DNA from 4 places in the Micromonospora sp. WMMA1998 genome. Region 3 is predicted to be linked to each of the others. Evidence: riboswitches for the same ligand, from Rfam matches in the RefSeq annotation. Region 3 holds a riboswitch; each other region holds the start of a gene.
The links. Region 3 has a riboswitch for cyclic di-AMP ahead of O7600_RS19025 (NlpC/P60 family protein). Riboswitches for the same ligand answer to the same signal wherever they lie in the genome.
Positions count from the first base shown of each region.

Region 1: linked by a shared signal. The riboswitch ahead of O7600_RS21570 (hypothetical protein) and the one ahead of O7600_RS19025 (NlpC/P60 family protein) in region 3 are both predicted to bind cyclic di-AMP.
Region 2: linked by a shared signal. The riboswitch ahead of O7600_RS04745 (transglycosylase family protein) and the one ahead of O7600_RS19025 (NlpC/P60 family protein) in region 3 are both predicted to bind cyclic di-AMP.
Region 4: linked by a shared signal. The riboswitch ahead of O7600_RS29090 (C39 family peptidase) and the one ahead of O7600_RS19025 (NlpC/P60 family protein) in region 3 are both predicted to bind cyclic di-AMP.

Region 1 is NZ_CP114911.1:4,678,931-4,684,599, forward strand. Features, by position in the region: gene O7600_RS21565 (carbonic anhydrase) at 1-654, shown strand; gene O7600_RS21570 (hypothetical protein) at 713-1,738, opposite strand; cyclic di-AMP (ydaO/yuaA leader) riboswitch at 1,743-1,873, opposite strand; gene O7600_RS21575 (YibE/F family protein) at 2,028-3,317, opposite strand; gene O7600_RS21580 (metal-sensitive transcriptional regulator) at 3,474-3,773, opposite strand; gene O7600_RS21585 (heavy-metal-associated domain-containing protein) at 3,855-4,061, shown strand; gene O7600_RS21590 (hypothetical protein) at 4,097-5,068, shown strand; gene O7600_RS21595 (heavy metal translocating P-type ATPase) at 5,085-5,669, shown strand, end outside.
Region 2 is NZ_CP114911.1:1,130,514-1,136,182, reverse strand. Features, by position in the region: gene O7600_RS04755 (helix-turn-helix domain-containing protein) at 1-202, opposite strand, end outside; gene O7600_RS04750 (LLM class flavin-dependent oxidoreductase) at 279-1,841, opposite strand; cyclic di-AMP (ydaO/yuaA leader) riboswitch at 2,058-2,223, shown strand; gene O7600_RS04745 (transglycosylase family protein) at 2,227-2,847, shown strand; gene O7600_RS04740 (YbaB/EbfC family nucleoid-associated protein) at 3,019-3,465, shown strand; gene O7600_RS04735 (M4 family metallopeptidase) at 3,532-5,595, opposite strand.
Region 3 is NZ_CP114911.1:4,192,996-4,198,664, forward strand. Features, by position in the region: gene O7600_RS19015 (C40 family peptidase) at 1-893, shown strand, start outside; gene O7600_RS19020 (N-acetylmuramoyl-L-alanine amidase) at 960-2,993, opposite strand; cyclic di-AMP (ydaO/yuaA leader) riboswitch at 3,215-3,352, shown strand; gene O7600_RS19025 (NlpC/P60 family protein) at 3,366-4,400, shown strand; one part of gene O7600_RS19030 (IS5 family transposase) at 4,463-4,926, opposite strand; one part of gene O7600_RS19030 (IS5 family transposase) at 4,926-5,262, opposite strand; gene dcd (dCTP deaminase) at 5,371-5,669, opposite strand, start outside.
Region 4 is NZ_CP114911.1:6,235,822-6,241,490, reverse strand. Features, by position in the region: gene O7600_RS29095 (hypothetical protein) at 429-980, shown strand; gene O7600_RS29090 (C39 family peptidase) at 1,039-1,893, opposite strand; cyclic di-AMP (ydaO/yuaA leader) riboswitch at 2,091-2,230, opposite strand; gene O7600_RS29085 (hypothetical protein) at 2,538-3,302, opposite strand; gene O7600_RS29080 (hypothetical protein) at 3,451-3,810, opposite strand; gene O7600_RS29075 (acyltransferase) at 3,890-5,074, opposite strand; gene O7600_RS29070 (polysaccharide pyruvyl transferase family protein) at 5,222-5,669, shown strand, end outside.

The sequences.
Region 1 (5,669 bases), 490 kb from region 3:
ATGATCCCGACCACCCCCGATGAGGCACTCGCCGAACTGCGTGCCGGTAACCACCGGTTCGTCACCGGTGTGCCCCAGCACCCGAACCAGGACGCCGGGCACCGGGCGGCGGTCGCCGACGGCCAGCATCCGTTCGCGGTGATCGTCGGGTGCTCCGACTCGCGACTCGCCGCCGAGATCATCTTCGACCGCGGCCTCGGTGACCTCTTCGTGGTGCGCACGGCCGGCCACACCGCCGGCCCGGAGGTGCTGGGCAGCGTGGAGTACGCCGTCACCGTGCTCGGCACGCCGCTCGTGGTGGTGCTCGGCCACGACTCGTGCGGCGCGGTCCAGGCGGCCCGTGAGGCGGTCCGCACCGGCTCCGCCCCGGCCGGGCACCTGGGCGCGGTGGTGGACGCCGTCTCACCCAGCCTGCTCCGGGCCGGCCGGCAGGGAGTCGAGGACCTCGACGGCATCATCGACGTGCACATCGCCCAGACGGTGGAGACCCTGCTGGCCCGCTCCTCGGTGCTCGCCGCGAAGGTGGCCGGCGGGGCCTGCGCGGTGGTCGGCATGTCGTACCGGCTCAGTGGCGGCGAGGTCCGGACGGTGGCGCAGTCCCCGGCCCCGCTGCCGGCGCCGGCCGCGTCGGCGGACGCGGCGCTCGCCGGCTGACCGGGAACGGATACGATAGGGGCCGCCCGTGGGCGGCCCCTATCGTCGTACGCGCGCGTCAGAGCAGCGACATGTGCACGTGATCGGTGTGGTTGGAGGGCCCGCTGTAGGAACTCCAGCCGGTCGCCGGGAACCAGATCTGCCGGTTCCAGATCACGTAGTAGATGCCCAGCCGGTCGGCGTTGCGGATGAGGAAGGCGGCCACCTCGTTGCCGTACCGGCGGGTGTCGTTGTTGTGCCACGGTGCGAAGCCGCTGTTCTGCAACGACCAGTCGCACGCCTTGCCCTTGGGGTGCTCCCACGGCCCGCCGGGGCGGTAGCAGCCCACGAAGCGGTTGAACCCGGCGCGCTTGACCTCCTTGTACGCGTGCAGGGTGCGCGGCGTGACGCAGCCCGAGGTGGTCGGGTCGTTCTCGCTGCACGACTCCGACTTCCACCCGCCGTCGGCGGTGCGGCCGGGGCCGATCTCGGCAACCTTCGAGGTGGCCGAGACCAGGCCACCGGTGAAGTCCAGCCCGCCGACCAGCTTCAGCGCCTTCTGCGCCTCGGCCTTCTCGCGGGCCATCGCGTTCGCCTGCTTCTCCTGCTCCCGCACCTCGGCGTCGAGCGCGATCTTGGCCCGCTCGGCGCGGCCCTTCACCTCGTTGATGGCGGCGAGTCGCTGCGCGTTGAACAGGTTCAGCTCGTCGAGGGCGCTGGCCCGGCGCACGAACGAGTCGGGGGAGTCGCTCTCCAGCAGCATCGCCATGGCGCCGACGCGACCGGTCCGGTAGGACTGTGCCGCGATCTCGCTCACCTGCGGGCTGAGCGCGTCGAGCTGGTTCTGCGCCGCCTTCACCTCCAGCGCGAGCTGGAGCTGCCGCTTGCGGGACGTGTCCAACTTCGACTTGGCCTGGAGGTAGGCGCGGTTGGCGGCGGTGACGGCCTCGCTGATCAGCGGTGGGTCGTCGTCCTCCGAGTGGCCCGAGGGGTTCGGGGCGGCGGTGCCGGGGGCCGCCGAGGCCGGCGTCGGCCCGGCCAGCACGGCGAGAGCGGCGAGCACGGCCACCACGGGTGTCAGCCAGCGGCGCAGGGGTGCCGTCACAGTGTTCCCTTCCGTCGACCGCCGACCGGGTTAGCTGACGGGTTCGGGACGGAAGTGGTCCCTACCGCTGGCGCGGATTCACCCCATGTACCTGGTTCCCCGGCTCGCCCGGAGGCGATTGGGCGGCGGCACCGCAGGCGCCGGTGCGCGCCTTCGGCGGTGACCGGCAGCGAGGTTACCCGAGACCACTCCCGGGGATCTACGTCCGGAAGCCGACCAATCGCGAGAATTCGCCACCGCCCAGCGTGACCAGCATCGCGTTTGGAATCGGCCGTCACGCTGCGGAGTGTCACCATGCGGCCTCCGTGCTCCTGCCCCCGCCGGACCGCCCCTCGCCGAGCGCCTCCCACGCGTCCTCCCGGGGCGACGGCGGCCGGGGCGTCGCGGGTCCGGCGGCCCGCGCGGCGCGGCCGGCGGTGGTCACGACCGCGGCCAGCGCGGTGGTCAGCGGTACGGCGGCGATCAGGCCGAGCGTGGCCACCGCGCTGCGGACGATCTCCTGGGCGAGGAACTCGCTGGTGAGCAGCTGACCCACCGGGCGGGAGTCGGCGACCAGCAGGAGCAGCAGCGGCAGCGAGGCGCCCGCGTACGCCAGCACGATGGTGTTGACGGTGGACGCGATGTGCGCCCGGCCCACCCGGGTGGCCGCCCGGTAGAGCTGTCGTCGGGACAGCCCCGGGTTGGCGTGCGCCAGCTCGGTGACGGTGGCCGCCTGGGTGACGGTGACGTCGTCCAGCACGCCGAGCGAGCCGATGATGATGCCGGCCAGCAGCAGTCCGTGCAGGTCCACGTCACCCTGGAACATCGACAGCGTGGTGGCGTCCTCACTGCCGAAGCCGGTCAGGTGGGTGGCGGCGGTGGCTGCCGTGCCCAGCACTCCGGTGATCACCAGGCTGCCGAGCGTGCCGAGCACCGCCACCGACGTCTGCGCGGTGATCCCGTGGGTCAGGTAGAGCACCACGAACATGATCAGTGCGGCGCCGACGATCGCCACCAGCAGCGGCGACTGCCCGGCGCCGATGCCGGGGAGCACGAAACCGAGCAGGATGGCGAAGCTGGCCACCAGCCCGCCGAGCGCGGCCAGCCCGCGCCAGCGGCCGAACGCCACGATCGCGGCGGCGAAGAGCGCCACCAGCCAGATCAGCGGCGTACCGCGCTGGTGCTCGGCGATGTTGTAGGTCTTCACCGACGGGTCGGCCGGGTCGACCAGCTCGACCAGGACCACCTCGTCACCGACCGAGACCCGGGGAGCGCCGGGTCCGGTGGGGACCGGCGTCTCGACCTGCCGGCCCGCGTCCGGCCCCTGCTCGGCGGCGACGGTCACGGTGCCGCAGGGGCCGCCGGTGTCGCCCTCGGGCGACTCGGGCGTCGGCGGGCAGGGCTCGGTCACCACCCGGGTCACCGTGCCGTGGTAGCGCGGCACGTCCGCGCCGCCGTCCACCGGGTCGCGGTCCGCCCGGGGCCAGAGCAGCAGCGCCGCGATCACGGTGAGCACGAAGAGCGGCACCACGGTGGCGATCAGGAGCCGGCGTACGCCCGGCGGCGCGGCGGCTGCGGGACGGGTGTGATCGGCGCCCACGGCGTCTCTCCCAACGGTCGCGGCGGAACCGGGTCACCGGACCGGTCGGGTCACCGGGACCGGCGCGGACGCGTGGGATCACGCCCGGGTCGTCGCCCGGCCATGGTAGCCAGGGCGGCCCGCGCCGCCGGTGGACGCCGGATCAGGCCAGGCCGGTCAGCCGCGCTTCATCAGGCGGCCGACGGCGGCCATCATCTCGGACGCCATCTCGTCGGCCCGGCCCTCGGCGGCCCCCTCGTGCATGCAGTGCCGGGCGTGCCCGTCCAGCAGGCCCAGGCCGACCTTGTCCAGCGCGGCCTGGATGGCCGAGATCTGGGTCAGCACGTCGATGCAGTAGCGGTCGTCCTCGACCATCTTCTCGATGCCCCGGACCTGACCCTCGATGCGGCGGAGCCGGGCGAGGAGCTGGTCCTTGCTGGCGGTGTAGCCCCGGGTCGGGGTGGGCGGCGTGGTCATGCCGCCGAGGATAGCGTACCCCTCGGGGGTATGCTAACGTGCGGTGGGTACCCCAGGGGGGTATGGGATCGGAGGGAACCCATGGAGACCACCTACCAGGTGCGGGGCATGACCTGCGGGCACTGCGTCACCGCGGTGAGCACCGAACTGCGCGCACTGCCGGGCGTCACCGACGTCCAGGTCGACCTGGCCACCGGCCGGGTCACCGTCACCAGCCCGAGCCCGCTGGACGCGGACGCCGTCCGCGCCGCCGTCGACGAGGCCGGCTACGACCTCGTCGAGGCGTGACGGGTCCACCGACCCGGAGCACACGAGGAGGCACCATGAACACGGCGACGAAGCTGAGCGGCTTCGCCCTCGGCCTCGCGGCGGTGTTCGGCGCGGCGTACGGGATCGGCCACGTGGTCGATCCCGTCGCCCCCGCCGCCGAGACCCGCCACGACGCCGACACCGGCCACGGCGACCAGGGCCACACCGAGGACACCGACGCCGGGGGCACCGACGCCCACCTGCCCGGCGGGCTGCTCGTCTCCGAGCGTGGCTACACGCTCCAGCCGACGGCCGCCCCCGACGGGCAGTTCGCGTTCCGGATCACCGGCCCGGACGGCCGCCCGGTCACCCGCTACGAGGTGGCCCACGACAAGCGCATGCACCTGATCGTCGCCCGCCGCGACCTCTCCGGCTTCCGGCACGTGCACCCGGAGCTGGCCGACGACGGCACCTGGCGGGTCGCCTCACCGCTCACCGGGCCGGGCGTGTGGCGGGCGTTCGCCGACTTCACCCCGACCGGCGGGGAGCCGTTGACGCTCGGCGTCGACGTCACCGTCCCCGGCACGCTGGCCGCGCGACCGTTGCCGCCACCGGCCACCAGCACCACTGTCGACGGCTACACCGTCACGCTCACCGGCGCGCCGGAGCCCGGCCGCACCAGCCGGCTCACGCTCTCGGTCAGCCGGGACGGCCGGCCGGTCACCGACCTCCAGCCCTACCTCGGGGCGTACGGCCACCTGGTGGCGCTGCGCCAGGGTGACCTGGCCTACCTGCACGTGCACCCGGAGGGCACGCCCGGCGACGGGCGGACGCCGGCCGGGCCGGCGGTCACGTTCGCGGCCGAGGTGCCGTCGGCCGGGGCGTACCGTCTCTACCTGGACTTCCGGCACGGCGACGCGGTGCACACCGCCGAGTTCACCGTCGTGGCCGGCGACCAGGCCCCGCCGACGCCCACCGGGCCGGCGACCACCACCGCACCGACCCCGGACGCCGGACACGGCACCCCGGGGCACGGGCACAGTTGACCGGGGAGGTGCCGCGATGACCACCACGGGAAAGACGCTCCCGACCGCGCCGAACCTGATCGAACTCGCGATCGGCGGCATGACCTGCGCATCGTGCGCCGCCCGGATCGAGAAGAAGCTCAACCGGATGGACGGCGTCGAGGCCACGGTGAACTACGCCACCGAGAAGGCCACCGTCCGGTACGCCGACGAGGTCACGCCGGACGACCTGATCGCCACCGTGCAGAAGACCGGCTACACGGCCGCGGTGCCACCGCCGCCCACCCGCGCCGAGGCGACCACGGCCGCCGGGCCGGTGGACGAGCTGCACGGCGCGCGTACCCGGTTGTGGGTCTCGGCGGTGCTGACGCTGCCGGTGATCCTGCTGGCCATGGTGCCGGCCTGGCAGTTCGACCACTGGCAGTGGGCCTCGCTCACGCTGGCCGCTCCGGTGGTGGTGTGGGGCGGGCTGCCGTTCCACCGGGCCGCGCTGGTCAACCTGCGCCACGGCGCGGCGACCATGGACACCCTGGTCTCGCTCGGCACACTGGCCGCGTTCGGCTGGTCCCTCTGGGCGCTCTTCCTCGGCGACGCCGGCATGCCCGGCATGACGCACCCGTTC
Region 2 (5,669 bases), 3.1 Mb from region 3:
CGGCGACGAGCTGCTTGAGGCGGGCGGCGGCGACCGGCTCGCTCACGCCGACCCGGCGGGCGAAGTCGTCGAAGCGCCGGGTGCCGAACGACGCCTCGCGCAGCAGGAGCAGCGTGGTGCGGTTGCCGACCACCTCGAGCGCCCGGGCGATCGAGCAGTTGGCGGTGGACCAGGAGTCGCGCTGCGCGAGGAAGTCCGTCATGGGACCGACGCTACCGGGCTGACTTAGGGAACCAAAAGCCAGCTATCTCACGTCGCGGTCCGGGAATATCCGCCGGTCAGAGCTGGCCGGGGTAGAAGCCGTGCCGGGCCAGCGGCTCGACGATCTGGTGCTCCTCGTACGACAGGTGGGACAGCAGTGTGTCGGTGAGCAGGTCCACCGCCTCCTGGAGCCCGCTGAAGTCACCCGGCCGGCCGATCAGCTCCACCAGCGCCCGGTCGACGCTCTCCACCACGCCGTGGATCACCACGTGCTCCTCCTCCAGCCGGTCCAGCACCGCCGCCAGCCCGGCGTCGGCGCGGCGCAGGTGCGGGAAGACCGAGGCGTCCTCCAGGCCGTGGTGCTGGGTCACCACGGTGCAGTACGCCGCGCAGTACGCGCCCAGCGTCCAGTTGTTCTGCCGCAGGGTCATCTCGTTCAGCGCGGCCCGCGCGCCGCCCGGCGAGACCGCGCCCCGCGTGACCTGTTCCAGCAGGTCCCGCACCTGGGCCAGCTCCCGGCGCAGGTGGTCGTGCACGTCCACCAGATGTTGCCCCGCGGCCTGCGCGTGGGCCGGGTAGACGTGCCCGGCCGGCGCCGGCGGGGCGGTCGGACGGGTCGACTCGTCCCAGAGGCGGCGCGCGCTCAGGCGTACCCCCGGGTCGGGCGTGGGGGTGACCGCGAGGGTGGTCGGAACGCCGCCGGCGGCCTGCTCCCGCGCGACGGCGCGGGCGCCGCTGCCCGGCGTGGTGCGCTCGGCCGCGACCAGCTCCCGGACCGCCGGCGCCACCTCCTGGGCGAAGAGCTGGATGGCGCGCGGCTCGTCGCTGCCCAGGACGAAGGTGGTGATGCCGTGCTCCAGGGTGAGCCCGGCCAGGTCCTCCACCCACCGCTGCGGCGGCCCGGCCAGGAACCCCGTGGACGAGCGGGTGAAACTGCCGGTCACGTTGAGCATCCGGCGGATCTCGCCGGGGTCCCGCCCGGCGGCCCGCGCGCCCTCGTCGACCAGCGCGTTGAGCGCGGGCAGCTCGTCGGGCCCCTTCGGCAGGTAGGCCAGTGACGGCAGCCAGCCGTCCGCGGCGCGACCGACCAGGCGCAGCATGCGCGGCTTGTACGCGCCCACCCAGATGCCCACCGGATGGGCCGGCGCCGGTCCGCGCTTCGCGCCGACCACCCGGTAGTGCTCTCCGGCGACGCGGATCATCCCGCGTCGGTCGGCGCCCCAGACCTCCCGGATGACCTGGATCGCCTCGTCGAGCGCGTCGACCGCCGCGCCCGGGGAGAGCCGCCGCCCGCCGGCCGCCTCGATCGCGTCCCAGAACGCGCCCGCGCCCAGCCCCAGCTCGACCCGGCCGCCGGTGAGCAGGTCCAGGCTGGCCACGCTGCGGGCGAGCACCACCGGTTGGCGCAGCGGCAGGTTGAGCACGTTGCCGGCGAGTCCGATCCGGTCGGTGGCGGCGGCCACGTACGACATCAGCGTCCAGGTGTCCAGGAAACCCGGCTGGTAGGGGTGGTCCTGGAAGGTGACCAGGTCCAGCCCGACCTGTTCGCAGAGCGAGGCGAGGGCCACCACCTGGTCGGGCCGTCCGGCGGTGGGGGTGAGGAAGCCGCCGAAGGCCAGCTCGTCTCCGTACTCGGTCATCCGTGCCGCTCCTCGTGCGATCTTGCCGGTCCCGCCCACGGTAGCCCGGGGCCGGGGCGGCCGGGCGGGGCGTCCGGATCCGGCCCGGACGTCCCGCTACCACGTCGTCGTGTGCCGCGTGTGCGGTCGCCCGCCTGGGTGATGAACATCCCAAGAAGTGGGCGATCGTCCGAAATCGTCCCTAGCGTCGGTGGCGTCCGCAGTCGTGGACGCCACGGGCCGGTAACGCCTAATCCCGCCGCCGGCCCGGCGGTAACCGAACCTCGGCGGGAGCGGGGGACCCAACGTTCCTCGGTGCACGTCACCTCGGGGTGAAGCCGCCAGCGGCGGCCGGGCTCCTCGGCCCGAACCCGACAGCTCACCTCGTCGGCGTGGAGGAATCCCCATGGCAACTGCATACGCAGCCCGTCGTACCGCCGTCGGTGTGGTTCTGGCCGGCGCCGCGGTCCTGTTCGCTCCGGCCGTCCCGGCGAACGCCTCCGGCGTCAACTGGGACGCCGTCGCGCGGTGCGAGTCCGGCGGCAACTGGCACATCAACACCGGCAACGGCTACTACGGCGGGCTCCAGTTCTCGCGCGGCACCTGGAACGGCCACGGCGGGAAGAGGTACGCCGCCCGGGCGGACCTGGCCAGCCGGTCGGAGCAGATCGCCGTCGCCGAGCGGGTCCTGGACGGGCAGGGCATCGGCGCCTGGCCGGTCTGTGGCCGCAAGGGCGGATCCGGCTCGTCCCCGAAGAAGGCGGCCGACCGTCCCGCGCCGCGGAAGGCGGATCGTCCCGCGCCGCGCAAGGCCACCGACCGGCCCACGACGAGGTCCACCGTGGACCGAGCGGCCGGGCGGGGCGGCGCCGGCACCTACCGGGTGCGCTCCGGCGACACGCTCTCCGGCATCGCCGTCGCGGCGCACGTTGCCGGGGGTTGGCGGGCGCTGCACGAGCGCAACCGCGCCGTCGTCGGCGAGGATCCGGGCCTGATCTTCCCGGGTCAGCGACTGCGACTGCGCTGAACCGACGAACGCCCGGCCGGGGCTCCGGCCGGGCGTTCGCGGTCGCGCGACACGCCGGACGCGCGGCACCCGACCTGCTCGCTTGCGGGCGGGGCCGGCCGGTGACCGTGCTCCGTCGGTGCCGGTTGCTATGGTCACGATGCTCGGCTAAGACGTGAAGAAAGCGCGGATATGACCATCGACCCGTTCTCGGCCGCCGCGAGCCTCGACGAGCTCCTGAGCCGGACGCAGCAGGCGCTCGCGGCGATGCGGTCCCGGGCCGGCGTGCACCCCGACGGCGAGCCGGGCGAGTTGCTCCGGGCCGAGGGCGCCGCGGCCGACGGCCGCGTGCGGGCAGTCGCCGTCCAGGGTGGCCGACTGGACTCGGTCGCCGTCGACCCGGACCTGGCCGGCGAGCCGCTGGAGGTCCTCTGCGGACACGTCGTCGCCGCCGTCAACGCCGCGCTGGCCGAGCTGGACGCCCGGGTCAGCGACTCGGCCCGGGCCGACGCCGACGCCCTGGCGGCCCGACTCGGCGGCCTGCCCGACCAGGCGGAGCTGTTCAGCCGCGCGATGCACGAGGTGGCCGCGCGGATCCCGCGCGACCGCGGCGCGTCCCGGGCCGGCCGCCCGGCCTGACCGACCTGCCGACGCGACGAAGCGGCCGGCCGCCCGGAGGACGACGACCGGCCGCTCGCCCTACGGTCAGCTCAGGGTGACCGCGGTGTCGTCGACGACGAAGGACGTCTGCAGGGAGCTGTCCTCCACGCCGCTGAACGAGATGGTCGCCGTGGTGCCGGCCAGCGACGAGACGTCGAAGGACCGCTGCACGTAGCCGGTGGCCTTGTTCAGGTTCGAGTAGGTCGCCAGCGTGGTGCTGCCGGCCTTGACGGTGAGCTTGTCGTACGCGGTGGTCGTGGTCGACTCCGCGCTGTCGATGTGCAGCCAGAAGCTCAGCGTCGCGCGGCATCCGGCCGGGATCGTCACCGACTGGCTCAGGGTGTCGGTGTGCGACGAGCCGTAACCGTCGAGCCACGCCTTGTACGAGCCGCCGTGCGCGGCCTGGCCGCTGTCCGTGGTGATGACGCCGGCGGAGGCGGTCCAGTTCACGGCGCCCGACTCGAAGCCGGGGTTGGCCAGCTTGTTGCCGGAGCAGCCGCCCGACGGCGGGGTGGTCGTGGTGGTCGGCGTCGGCGTCGGGGTGCCGCCGGCGCACGTCGGGTCACCGGACTGGGCGGGCACGCTGACCGCGTTCCAGGCCGCCTTGACCGCGTCGAACTCGGCGCAGCTGCCCGGGTAGAGGTTCTTCGCCGCCTGCAGCGTCCAGGTGCGGTACTTCAGGTACGACGAGGACGAGGTCTTCAGCAGCATCGCGTTGTACATGATCTTGATGGCCTTCTGGATCCCCAGGCCGGTCACGCTGCTGCCGTTGCAGGTCGAGCTGGACGGCTGCCCGTTGGTCGGGCTGCTGCCGTTGGCCAGCAGGTAGAACCAGTGGTTGCCGGGGCCGGCGGAGGCGTGCACCTCGCCGCCCGGGACGCTGCTGGAGTAGCAGTTCGGGTCGCCGAGCGCGGACGGGTTGTACATGTTGCGGATCGGGCCGGAGCCGACCAGGTTGATCTTCTCGCCGACCAGGAAGTCCGGCGCGTCGTAGCTGGACGGCTCGTTGGCGAACCACTCGGTGGCCGCGCCGAACGTGTCCGCCACGAACTCCTGGGTGCCGCCGCCGGAGATGCCGCCCGGGGTGTGGTCGTCGATGCCGTGGCCGATCTCGTGCGCCACCACGTCGAGCGAGCCGATCCACTGCCCGGCGGTGTTCTTGCCGATCTGCACCTGGGTGCCGTCGTAGTAGGCGTTCTGGTCGTTCAGGCCCACCCGGATCGGCCAGTAGCCGCCGTTGCCGTCGGCGCCGTTGCGGCCCAGCCACTGGCTGAGCATCTTGTGCTCGGTCTGCGCGGCGAACAGCGCGTCGACGCAGCCGGTTTCCTTGTTGGTGGCGGTGCCGTTGCCCCAGGCGTCGTCGGAGCCGCTGAACGTGGTGTTGTTCGCCGCGTCCTGGCAGCTCAGATTCGTGACGGTCGGGTCCTTCATGGAGTACGTGGTGCCCGACTTGGTGGTGTTGAGCGAGAGCGGGCTCGGGCCGTTCCAGGCGCCGGTGCCGGTGCCGTGCACGATGTGCTCCTGCGTGCGCAGCACCGCCCCGGTGCGGGCGTCGACGTCGACGGTCAGTCGGCTCGGGCCCTCGGCGTCCGTGCCGCGCACGGTGGTCTCCCAGGCCAGCGTGGGGCTGGCGCCGAGCGTGTAGACGACAAGTGTGGTGCCCTCGACCGAGCTGACGGTCCGGAGCTGGGCGCGCGCCTTCTTCGCGCCCGCGGCCGGGGTCAGCGTGGGGGTGGTGGCGAGGGCGCCGATGGGCCGCTGCTGGGCGACGGAGGCGTACTTCAGGTTGCCGGCGGCGTCGGTGGCCAGCACGAAGTCGCCGCCGACCACCGGCAGGCCCTTGTAGGTGCGCTCGTAGGGCACGTACTGGGTGCCCTCGGAGGAGATGACTGGCTGCTGGACGAACGCGTCGTCGGAACCAGCCTGGAGGTAGGCGGGGCGGTTCGCGACCAGTGCGCGGGCCGAGTCGGCGGCGGCCGCGCGGGCCTGCGCCGGGTTGGGGGCGGCGGGGCCCGGTGGGGCGGCCTGCACGGCCGCGGCGGTGCCGGCGGCGATCACGCCGGCCGCGACCGCGCCGGAGAGCGCGGCGAGGCGAGGTGAGAGCTTCACGAGGGTTCGCTCCTGTTCTGAGGCGCGCAGCACGGAGCCCGGTGGGGACGGGCGGCGCGGTGATGCGAGGCGGG
Region 3 (5,669 bases):
GGATGCTGGCGGCCCCGGCGCACGCGGCGCCCTCGGTGGACGAGATCGACGCCCAGATCGACAAGCAGTGGGAGAAGCTCGAGCCCACGATCGAGCAGTACAACAAGGTCCGCTCCCTGCTCAAGGTCAACAAGAAGAAGTCCGACGACCTGCGGAACAAGATGGTGCCGCTGGAGCTGGCCTCGACGCTGGCCATGAACAAGGTCGGCGACATCGCCGCCCGCTACTACATGCGGGGCCCGTCGCAGGAGATGGGCGCGCTGCTGGTGAGCACCAAGCCGGGCACGCTCGCCGAGCAGCTCGTCATGCTCGACCGGATCGCCGACGACCAGCGCAGGCAGATCGCCGGTGTGCTCGCGGCCCGCGACAAGTTCAACCGGGAGAAGCGCAAGCTCGACCAGCTGATCGAGACCGAGCTGAAGCAGGAAGCCCAGCTGGCCACGCAGAAGAAGCAGATCGACGCGGAAATCAAGCGGCTGACCGCGATGCTGCCGGTGACCTCGATCCGGCCGGCGGGCTGCCCGGCCATCGACGGCGTGGTGAGCAGCGCCGCGCGTACCGCGATCAAGACGGCGTGCGCCCAGGTGGGCGACCCGTACGTGTGGGGCGCGACCGGCCCGAACTCGTTCGACTGCTCCGGCCTGACCCAGTACGCCTACAAGGCGGCGGGCATCTCGCTGACCCACTTCACCGGCGCCCAGTGGAACGAGGGCCGTCGGGTCTCCCGGTCCGAGGCCAGACCCGGTGACCTGGTCTTCTTCGGCAGCGACCTGCACCACGTCGGGCTCTATCTCGGCAACGGGGTGATGGTCCACGCGCCCCGGACCGGCAAACCGGTCCAGGTGTCGAGCATCAGCACCCAACCGCTCGCCGGCTTCGTCCGGGTCAGCTGACCCGTCCGCGCCACCGAAAGGCCCCCGGTCCAGCTGGACCGGGGGCCTTCTCGTGTCGGTGGGACGTTACCGCGGCGCGCCGATCGGCGACGGCAGGACCAGCACGTCGTCGAGGTTCACGTACATGATCCGGTGACCGAACTGGACCTGCACGTAGCGGTTCTTCCCGCGCACCACGGTCCGGTCACCCGGGGCCGAGCCGTCGAACGAGACCGCGCGGTAGTACTCGCCGGGCAGCACGCCGCCGACCGCGTACCGCTGGCCCGCCGCGAGCGTGTACTGCAACGGCGAGATGGTCTGGTACGGGATGGTGTCCGGGTAGGCGGCCTGCTCCGGGTAGGCGCGGCCGTACACCGGGATCGTGGCCCGGCCGGGACGCGGCGTCACCACGAAGCCGGTCGCCCACTTCGCGGTCGGCGCCGACGCCGGGTTGAGGAACCACGCCTTCTGGCCGAGGTACCAGATCGCCGTCCAGTCACCCTGCCGGCCGGCCACCGCGTACGTCTGGCCGGCGGAGGCCCGGGCGCCGTGGTCGGAGATGTACATCGTGTCCGGCGTGCCGTCCGGGCGCAGCCCGAGGTCGTTGACCAGCGGGGCGTCCGCGCTCGGCGCGGTCCGCAGGACTACCGCGGAGGAGCCGCGCGACGGGCAGGTCTCGGCCGGCGGGGTGGGCGTCGGGACGCCCGGCGGCTGCTGGTTGCAGCCGACGAACGCCGGCCGGTTGGTGGCGAAGTCCGGGTCGATGGTGACCAGCCCGGTGCGGGCCGTGCCGGTGCTCCGGAACGGCGCCTTCATCAGGTCGAAGTAGTGCGACCAGTCCCAGTAGGGGCCCGGGTCCCAGTGCATGCCCTTGACCGTGCCGGCGACGGTGCCGGGCACGTTGTCGTGCCCGATGATGTGCTGCCGGTCCAGCGGGATGCCGAACTTCAGCGCGAGGTGGCGGACCAGCTTGGCCGAGGCCCGGTACATCGCCTCGGTGTACCAGGTGCCCTGGCCGGCGAAGCCCTCGTGCTCCAGGCCGATGGACTTGGCGTTGACGTACCAGTTGCCGGCGTGCCAGCCCACGTCCTTGGCCTTGATGTGCTGGGCGACGTAGCCGTCCACCGAGCGCAGCGTGTAGTGCCAGCCCAGGTAGTCGGCCCGCTTGACCAGGTCGACGCTGGGGGCGAAGTAGCCCTCGGTGTCGTGGATGACGATGTATTCGATCTTCTGCTGCTTCGGCCGGTTGCCCAGGTCGTGGTTGCCGTAGTCACCCGGGTCGGCGCTGAGCTGCTCGTACGGGGCGGGGATCCACTCGCAGGCCAGCCGGACCGGGCACTCCACGCCGTCCGGCCGCTGCGCGTGGCGCAGGCCGAGCCGGGCCAGCCGGGACCGGTCCGGGCGCGCGGTGGTGGCGGCCAGCGTGACCCGCTGCCCGTCGTCGGTGGTCCGGGTCGCGCCCTGGCCGAGTTGGTCGTAGACCTCGTCGGCGAAGGCCGCCGCCGCGTCGGCGGTGTCCGCGCCGGAGTAGCGGGCGACCGCGCCGTACCAGGCCGCCGCGTCGGTGCCGGCGCCGACCGGCCCGCCCAGGGCCTTCTGGTACGACGCGAGCAGCGCCGCGCCGCCGCGGATGTTCGCCGCCGGGTCGGTGCGCAGCGTCTGCGCGTCGAGCCCGGTGAGCGTCGCGGCGGCGTCGATCGTCTGCAGCGAGGCGGGGGGCAGCGGGGTCTCCCGGGCCGGCGCGGCGGCGGTGGCCGGGTCGAGGGTGAGCGGGCGGGAGTCGTCGCCGCGCGGGTCCTCGTCCTCGTCGACGTGGGCGCTGCCCGGGGTGGCGAGGACGTGCGCGGCGTCGGTCAGGTGCATCGGGCCGTAGCCGCCGCTGGTGCTGGGTTGGCCGGGGTGGGTGTCCCAGCGGGACTCGAGATAGGAGACGCCGAGCAGCACGTTCGGCGGCACGCCGTACTCGGTGGCCGCGGCGGCGTACTGCCGCTGCCTGTCGGTGGCGGGTCCGGCCGTCTCCGGCGCGGCGGTCACCGGGCCGGTGACGGCCAGCGCGGTGGCGGTCGCCACGGCGGCGGCCAGCAGTATCCGTCCGCCCGACGGTGGGGTGGAGAGGTGCATCGAACCTCCTGGACAGGGATGGGGGTCACTGCGTTCCCACCCTCACTCCGCACACCCGCGAGGGTCAATACCTTTCCAGCAGGTAATCCTTGATGAAAGAAAACTTCATCCCCGGCTTCGGTACGGAGTGTCACGGCGTCCCGAGTTGCGGATCGATAACGACGGCTCCTACTCTGGTCAATCGTCGGCCGCCAGTCTCACCGTCCAACCCGGTCGGTGACGGTCCGACACCGCCGAGTCGCCCACGGGCGAGCCGGGGAACCAGGTACCTGGGGTGAATCCGCAGCTCCGCTGCGGTAGGGCGGCTCCCTTCCCGCCCGAATCCGTCAGCTAACCCGGTAGGCGGTCAGGAAGAAGGAGTACGGACGCCCGGTGGCACTCCATGCCCCGCGGCCGTCGTCGAGCCGGTCGGTCGACCGGCACGTCGTCGCGCCGCGTTCCCGCTGGTCCCGCTTCACCACCGCCCTCGCCGCCCTGGTCGGCACCGCCGTCGTCCTGACCGGCGGCGCCACGGCGGCCCACGCCGAACCCTCGGTCGCCGAGATCGAGGCCCAGATCGACCGCGACTGGAACAAGCTCGAACCGGTCATCGAACAGGTCAACGCCGTACGCGAGCAGCTCGCGGTGCGGCGCAAGCAGGCCGACGCGCTCGGCCGGCAGATCGCCCCGCTCCAGGCGCGGGTGGACGCGGCGTTGGGCCAGGTCGGCGGGCTCGCCGCCGACGCGTACAAGGGCGACAACCTCTCCACCGTCAACGCCCTGCTGGGCAGTCGCTCGCCGGGCGACCTGGTCAGCGGCCTGGAACTGCTCGACCGCTTCGCGCACCACCAGCAGGAGCAGGTGCGTACCGTCGCCGCGCTGCGCGACGAGCTGGCCGCCAAGAAGCGGCCGCTGGACCAGATGGTCGCCGACCTGAGTCGGACCGAGGCGCAGCTCGCCGCGAAGAAGAAGCAGATCGACGGCGAGATCGCCCGGCTGCAGAAGCTACGTCTGAAGGTCTACGGCAACGGCGGCGGCGGCCCGCTGCGCCCGGCGCCCTGCCCGTCCGGCTACCCCGGCGGCGCCGCCGGGGTCGCGGTCAAGTTCGCCTGCGCCCAGATCGGCAAGATCTACGTCTGGGGGGCGGCCGGCCCGGACCACTTCGACTGCTCCGGCCTGACCATGGCCGCGTGGGCGAAGGCCGGGGTCTCGCTGCCGCACAACGCCCGCCAGCAGCACGACGTGACGAAGCGGGTCAGCCGGGCCGAGCTGCGCGCCGGTGACCTGGTCTTCTACTACGGCGACCTGCACCACGTGGGCATGTACGTGGGCGACGGCTGGGTGGTGCACGCCTCCCAGTCCGGCAAGCCGATCACCATGAAGCGCGTCGACGACGGCGACATCAACAGCTACGGCCGCCCCGCCTGAGGTGTAAGGAAGGGCCCCCTCTTAACGCATTCTGCATAGGAGGGGGCCCCTCTTAAGAACTCCTAACTCTGGGTGCGTTGGAGTTGGCGCCAGCAGATGAGGGAGCAGGCGAGGCTGAGGAATGCCTGGTGGATGTCGTCGCGGATTTCCCAGCGGATGCGTAGGCGGCGGAACCAGTGCAGCCAGGCGATGGTGCGTTCGACGACCCACCGTTGGGTTCCCAGGCCGGAGCCGTGAGGTGTGCCGCGCCGGGCGATGACGGGGGTGACGCCGCGGGCGCGCACTTGTTGGCGGTGGCTGTCGTAGTCGTAGCCCCGATCGGCGTAGAGCCGGTCGGGGCGCCGCCGTGGTGGGCCAGGCTTGCCGCCGATCGCGGGGATGGCATCGAGCAGGGCGGTGGTCTGGGTGGAGTCGTGTCGGTTGCCGCCGGTCAGCGTGACCGCGAGGGGGATTCCGCCGGCGTCGGTGATGACGTGGTGCTTCGAGCCAGGCTTGCGGCGGTCGACCGGGCTCGGACCGGTTTTGGGCCGCCCTTGAGCGCCCGGATGTGGGAGCCGTCGATCACCGCCCTGGACATGTCCAACTGGCCCGCGCCGCGCAGTCTGGCCAGCAGCACCTCATGCAGCCGCTGCCACACCCCGGCGTCATTCCAGTCCCGCAACCTGCGCCAGCAGGTCATCCCCGACCCGAACCCGAGTTCCTGGGGCAGGTACTCCCACGGAATCGCGGTGTAGAGCACGAACAAGATCCCGCACAGCACCTTGCGGTCATCCAGCGGCTTACGCCCTGGGTACCGACTCCGCCGCGGAGGGCGGGGTGGCAGCAGCGGTGCGATCTCGGCCCACAACTCATCCGAGACCATCCACGGCGGCTGCTCACCCCTCCTCACGTTCAGACGAAACGACCCTCACGTCCAGTCGGTTACGCCCAACATCATTTAGTTAGGACCTCTAACAAGCGGCGCTCGGCGTCAGCGGGTCGGCCAGGTGCGCCAGCTCTGCCAGGACCGGCTCGGCGTCGGGCCGCGCTGGCCCTGGTAACGCGATCCGTAGACGGCCGAGCCGTACGGGTGCTCGGCCGGCGAGGAGAGCCGGAAGATGCAGAGCTGGCCGATCTTCATCCCCGGCCAGAGCGTGATCGGCAGGTTCGCCACGTTGGACAGCTCCAGCGTGACGTGGCCGGAGAAGCCCGGGTCGATGAAGCCGGCGGTGGAGTGGGTCAGCAGGCCGAGCCGCCCCAGGCTGGACTTGCCCTCCAGTCTCCCGGCGA
Region 4 (5,669 bases), 2.0 Mb from region 3:
ATAGCGTTCCACTGACGGAGTTGTCGGGCGTTGGGTGGAACGTCATGGGTGTCTGCCCACGTCGGGATCCGCCCGGGTGCTCCGTCCCGCCCTGCCTGAATGGCCGGGGGTGTCCGGTTCGACGGTGGTGGGCGGCACCCCGGGCGCGGAATCGGCGGTGGGTCGGCGGCGTTGCAACCCGGTGAACGACCAAGCAGGCGAACCCCCGCCCCGCCCGTGTCCCCGCCCCGCGGGAATGACGGCCGGTAGCCGGTCGTTACACCCGGTCTCGTCGCCGCACGGCCGACCCCCGGCCCCGCGAGCAGCCGAACCCCGGCCCTTTCGTGACCCGCCCCCGGGGCCACGAGCCGGATCCCCCCTCAAGACTTTGAGTGCGCCTGACGGTGCCCACACCCCCCGGTGTGTTGACCCCCGAATGGAGCCCCCTCATGAACACGATCCTGCGTAAGAGCATCCTGGGTATCGCTGGTCTGGCCTTCACCGGTGGCGTGTTCGCCGGCCCCGTCGCCGCCCACGCCGACACCCCCGCCCACGCCGCCGGTAAGCCCGTCGCGGTCGCCTCCGTGCAGGGTGAGCAGTCGACCATCACGCTGAACGACGAGCAGACCGCCAACGCCAAGGCGATCATCGCCGCGACGAAGAAGGCCGGCCTGCCCGAGCGGGCCGCGGTGATCTCGATCGCCACCGCCCTGCAGGAGTCGAAGCTGGAGAACCTCGGGCACCTCGGCGACCGCAATGACCACGACTCGCTGGGCCTGTTCCAGCAGCGCCCGTCCAGCGGTTGGGGCACGCCGGAGCAGATCACCGACCCCGAGTACTCCACCCTGGCCTTCCTCAAGGGTCTGAAGCAGGTCGACGGCTGGGACAAGATGCCCCTGACCGACGCCGCCCAGACCGTGCAGGTCTCCGCCTACCCGGACGCGTACGCGCAGTGGGAGAAGCAGGCCACCGACATCGTGGCCGAGCACTGGACCAAGTAAGACGCGAAAGGCCGGCACCCCGGACAGGGGTGCCGGCCTTCACGCGTAGTGAAAGGGGTCAGGCGGAGTAGCCGCGCGTCGCCATCCAGTTCGCCAGGTCGATGGTGGTGACCCAGTACGAGGGCAGCGACGGGTCGGCCGAGTCGGCGATCCGGACGGTCCGGCCGTCGTTCTTGTAGCCGACCACCGCGATGTAGTGGCCGCCCGGGAACGAGTGCCAGCCACCGTCGGTGTCGGTGGCGTCGCCGGCGACGTTGGCGACGACCGCGCGGCCGTTGCTGATCGCCGTGACCACGTCGGCCTGGAGCCGGTCCATCTGCGCCGGGGTGGCCGCGCCCGGGATCATGCGGGTCCGGTACGGGTTGCCCTTGACCTGCTGGTTGAGCACGCGGGTGGTGTCCTCGGCCGAGTTGGTGCCCATCTCGGTGGTGCCGAGGGCGACGGCGAGCGTGTCCTGGCTCCGCTCGATGCCGGTGGCGCTGAGCGCGTTCCGCACCGCGGCCGGGCCGCAGTAGTAGTAGGTGGTCTGCGCCTGGTAGTCGTAGTCGAGCACCCTGCTCGCCGGCGGCTTCGGCTTGGGCTTCGGCTTGGTGTCCGGGTCGGTGGTGGCCTTGGCCGCCGGCTTCGCCGAGGGCGAGGCGGTGGGTGCGGCGCTGGGCGAGGCGCTCGGCGAGGGGACGGCGATGCGGGCCTCGCCGCGGCTGGCGGCCTCGCCGAGGCGGGAGCCGAGTTCGGCGACCGCGACGGTGTTCTCCGACCGGGACGGGGTGTTGTCGTCGGTGGCGGCGAGGGCGACACCGGCGCCGCCGGCCAACACGAGGGCGGCGGCCGAACCGGCGATGATCTGGTACGGGCGCTCGGTGGCGAGACGCCGCAGCTGACGCTTCAGGTGGTGCTTCACGGGTTCCTCCAGGGCGTGAGCGGCACACGCCGGCCCCACACGCGGAGGACTTCACGCGCGTTCGACGGGGCGGGACGGCCGCAGGACGGAGCACCCGGACAGCCGGGCGCACACGGGGGGTCGGGTGGGCGTCGCCGTCAGGCGAGCGCCGGCACCACCAGGCCGTGGAGGTGGGGGGACGATCGGGGGGTGGTTCGCACGAGGAATGGAACTCCTTCCGTGGCCGCCGACCGGGTTAGCTGACGGATTCGGGCGGGAAGTACGCCCTACCGCGGGCCGTGGCTCGCGGATTCACCCCGGTGTTGCTGTGGGTCCCCGGTTCGTGTGCACGATTAGGCGGGTCGGTGCGGCGTCGCCGTCTGCGATCGGAAACCGCACCGGACGCGCCGACACTACCGGTGGGTACGCCTCAAGCCAAGCGCTCCCACCTGCGTAAACGTCGCCAACGACTACGGATATCGGAACAGCCGGTTACTGACTTCACTCAATGGGGACAAGGGTTCGAGCCGGCATCGGAAGGCGAAAAGCGGGCATCCGACCAGCCGACGCCCCGCAATTGCCGGGTTCGCTGACCGGTTGTGCGCCGAGCGCCCGTTTCCGGGCCGCACGTGAGCGGGCTCACCGCATTCGGGTAACGATTCGGCGGAGACCGCCACTCAGCCGACCCCGGCCGGCCGCCAGCGGGCGCCGCGGACGACGGCGGGCACCGGGACGCGGCTGGCCGACGCGACGCGGGGGGCGGGCGACGGCCGTACCGCAGCGGCCGCCGCGTAGGTCTCGGCGGCCAGCGTCCGCGCCGCGTCGGCGGCGAGCTCCGCGTCCCGCCAGGCCTGTCGCTCCCGCTCGGCGGCCACCTCCCAGGCCGCCCGTCGACCGTCGCGGATCGTCCGGGCCAGCACGATCTCCTGCTCGGCCGGATGGCGACGCGGGTCCCACCCGTTGCGGTGAGCCAGCACATCCGCGAGCTGCCGGGCGGTCAGGTCGCCCCGCCAGTGCGCCGCCATGGCGGCGTGGTGCAGCCAGCGCTCCCGCGCCGCGTACTCGGACGGGGTGTGTGGCGTGCGCGGCGCGGGCAGCGCTGCGGCGCCGGCAACGCGGCGGGCGGCCACCTCCGCCTCGTCGAAGGCCACCCACGCCCGCTCCGCCTCGTCCTGGACGGCCAGCCACCGCTCGCGTCGCCGACGGGCGGTCTGGGCGGCTCCGGCGGCAGCCACCGCCACCTCGTCGGCGTAGCGGGCGAGGTCCGCCCGGTGCAGCGCCTCCGCGTCGGCCGGATCGGGTTCGAGATCCGCCGCGCCGTCGCGGTCGGGGCGGGCGACCAGCACGGCGAGCAGGCCGAGGGCGAGCACGAGCAGGGCCGACCAGATCGCGGCGGCCTCGGGGACGGCGGTGAGGAAGTGGTAGAGAACGGTCTGCGACATGGTCGGCACCTCACGGAGAAGACGTGGCGGGAAGGTCGCACGCCGGTCGGGGCGGGGCGCGGCCGCAGAACGGGCGCCGCCGGGCCGCCGAGGCGGGTGCGGGGTGAGGTTCGGTGGGTGCGGGGACGGGCCGGGACGGCCCGTGAGGTCAGCGGGCGGGCGGGGCCCGCGGGCCGACCGGCGCCGGGTGCCGACCGGCCGGGACCGGCTGCCGGTGGTCGGGCCGCGCGACCGCGTCCCGGGGCGCGGGCTCCGGGACGCCGGTGGAGGGGTCCGGCCGCTCGGCGACGTCGACACGTTCGGGCCGCGCGGCGGCCGGCGTGCCCGTCGGGGTACGCGACGTCAGGCCGACGGCCGGGCCGGCCGGCGCCGGGGCGGCCGTGGCGACACCGGCGGACAGCGTCGTGGCGCCGAGCGAGCAGGCGACGACCACGGCCAGGCTGGCCAGCATGCGTGCCGCCCAGCGCGCCACCCACCACACGGGACAGGTGAGCGCGATCGGAAGCACGGGTACAAATTACCGCCGATCCCCCCGCCGCGCACTCTCGGTCGGCGTGTCGTGACACCACCGACCAGGGTGGACGCGCTCAGTCGGGGCGGCGCCGCCCGGCGTACTCGATCGGGGTGGGGGTGCCGCCGTCGGCGGGCGACCTCGGCGCGGGCACGGACGGCGCCGGCGCGGCGGCGGCCGGCGTGGGGCGGGGCCGGCGCGGGCCGAGACGGCGCATCATCGGCACCTCCACCCAGCGGTGCAGGGCGGCGGCGAGCGCCAGGTTGAGCAGCAGGAAGCCGAGCACCGCGAGCGGGCCCCGCCACCCGGGCAGCCCGGTGCCCCAGTCGCCGGTGAGCCGCAGCACGGTCACCATGACCAGCACGTGGACCAGGTAGAAGGCGAAGGAGACCTCGCCCAGCCAGACCATCGGGCGGGACCGCCAGGGGGTCCACCGACCCCGCACGTCGGCCCGCGCCGCCCCGGTGATCACCAGCAGGTACGCCACCGCGAGCAGCGCCGCCCAGAACTCGGCCCGGACCCAGAACGCGGCGACCACCCAGGTGCCGACGAAGAGCAGGCTGGCCACGGTCAGGTCGGGGCCGCGCCAGCGGTTGCGGCGCATCAGCTCGGCGGCGGCCGCGCCCATCCAGAACTCGAAGGACCGGGTGACCGGGAAGATCTGGGTGAACCACCACCGCTGCTCCTCGGGCACCAGCTGCTGCCCGGGCCACAGGGCGAGGATGAGCAGCGGCGCGGCGACCAGCACGACCCGCAGCGCCCCGGTACGGGCCCGACGCAGCCACGGCACCGCGAGCGGCAGGCACAGGTAGAAGGCCAGCTCGCAGGAGAGCGACCAGCTCACGTTGTTGACGCTGTAGAAGTAGCCGCCGAACGGGATCCACGCCTGGACCAGGAAGAGGTTGCCCAGGGCGGCCAGCCGTGGCACCGGGTCGGCGAACCAGGCCGCCACGGCCAGCGCCGCCAGGAAGGTGACCACGTGGTTCGGGTAGATCTTGGCGACCCGGCGCCACAGGAACGTCCGCCCCGGCTCGCCGTCGCGGTACGACCAGACCAGCACGAATCCACTGAGGATGAAGAAGAACTCGACCCCGGACAGGCCCAGGCTGAACGCCTTGTCGACCACCGCCTTGAGATCCGGCTCGGCGACGATCCGCATGGTGCCCGCGTGGAAGCCGAAGACCAGCAGAGCGGCGACCCAGCGCAACCCGGTCAGCGACGGCAGGCGCGGAGCGCGGGTGGTGGTCGGCGCACTGGTCATTCCGGGCACCCTACCCGCCGGGAGGAGCGGGGTGCCGAGGCCCGGCCGGGCCCCGGCGGGCGACGGATAGGATTTCCGTTCCTGCCCGAGCGGGCGCCCACCCGGCCCGCCGGACACGCCGTGCCAGTACGGAAGGTGACCAACCGGATGCACCAGCGGATCCTGCTCCGCGCCCGCAAGGGCCCGTTCGACGTCCTCACGCCGGAGGAGACGTTCGCCGGCAACTGGATCGGCGACAACACGGGCAACCTGGTCTTCAGCCACGCCGCGCACAAGCTGCTGGCCACCTCCACGGCGGAGATCACCGCGACCCGCAGCCCGGCCGACCCGCGCCTCGCCGACGAGATCAACGAACGGTACGACGTGTTCGTGGTCCCGCTGGCCAACGCCTTCCGCCGCAGCTTCGTGCACCGCCTCACCCCGATGACCCGGCTGATCGAGCGCCTGAAGATTCCGGTGGTCGTCCTCGGCGTGGGGGTGCAGACCAACGTCGACGGCGACCGGGAGTACCTCCGCCAGATCGACGAGCCGGTCAGCGCGTTCTGCCGGGCCGTGCTCGACCGGTCGCACAGCATCGGCGTACGCGGCGAGGTGA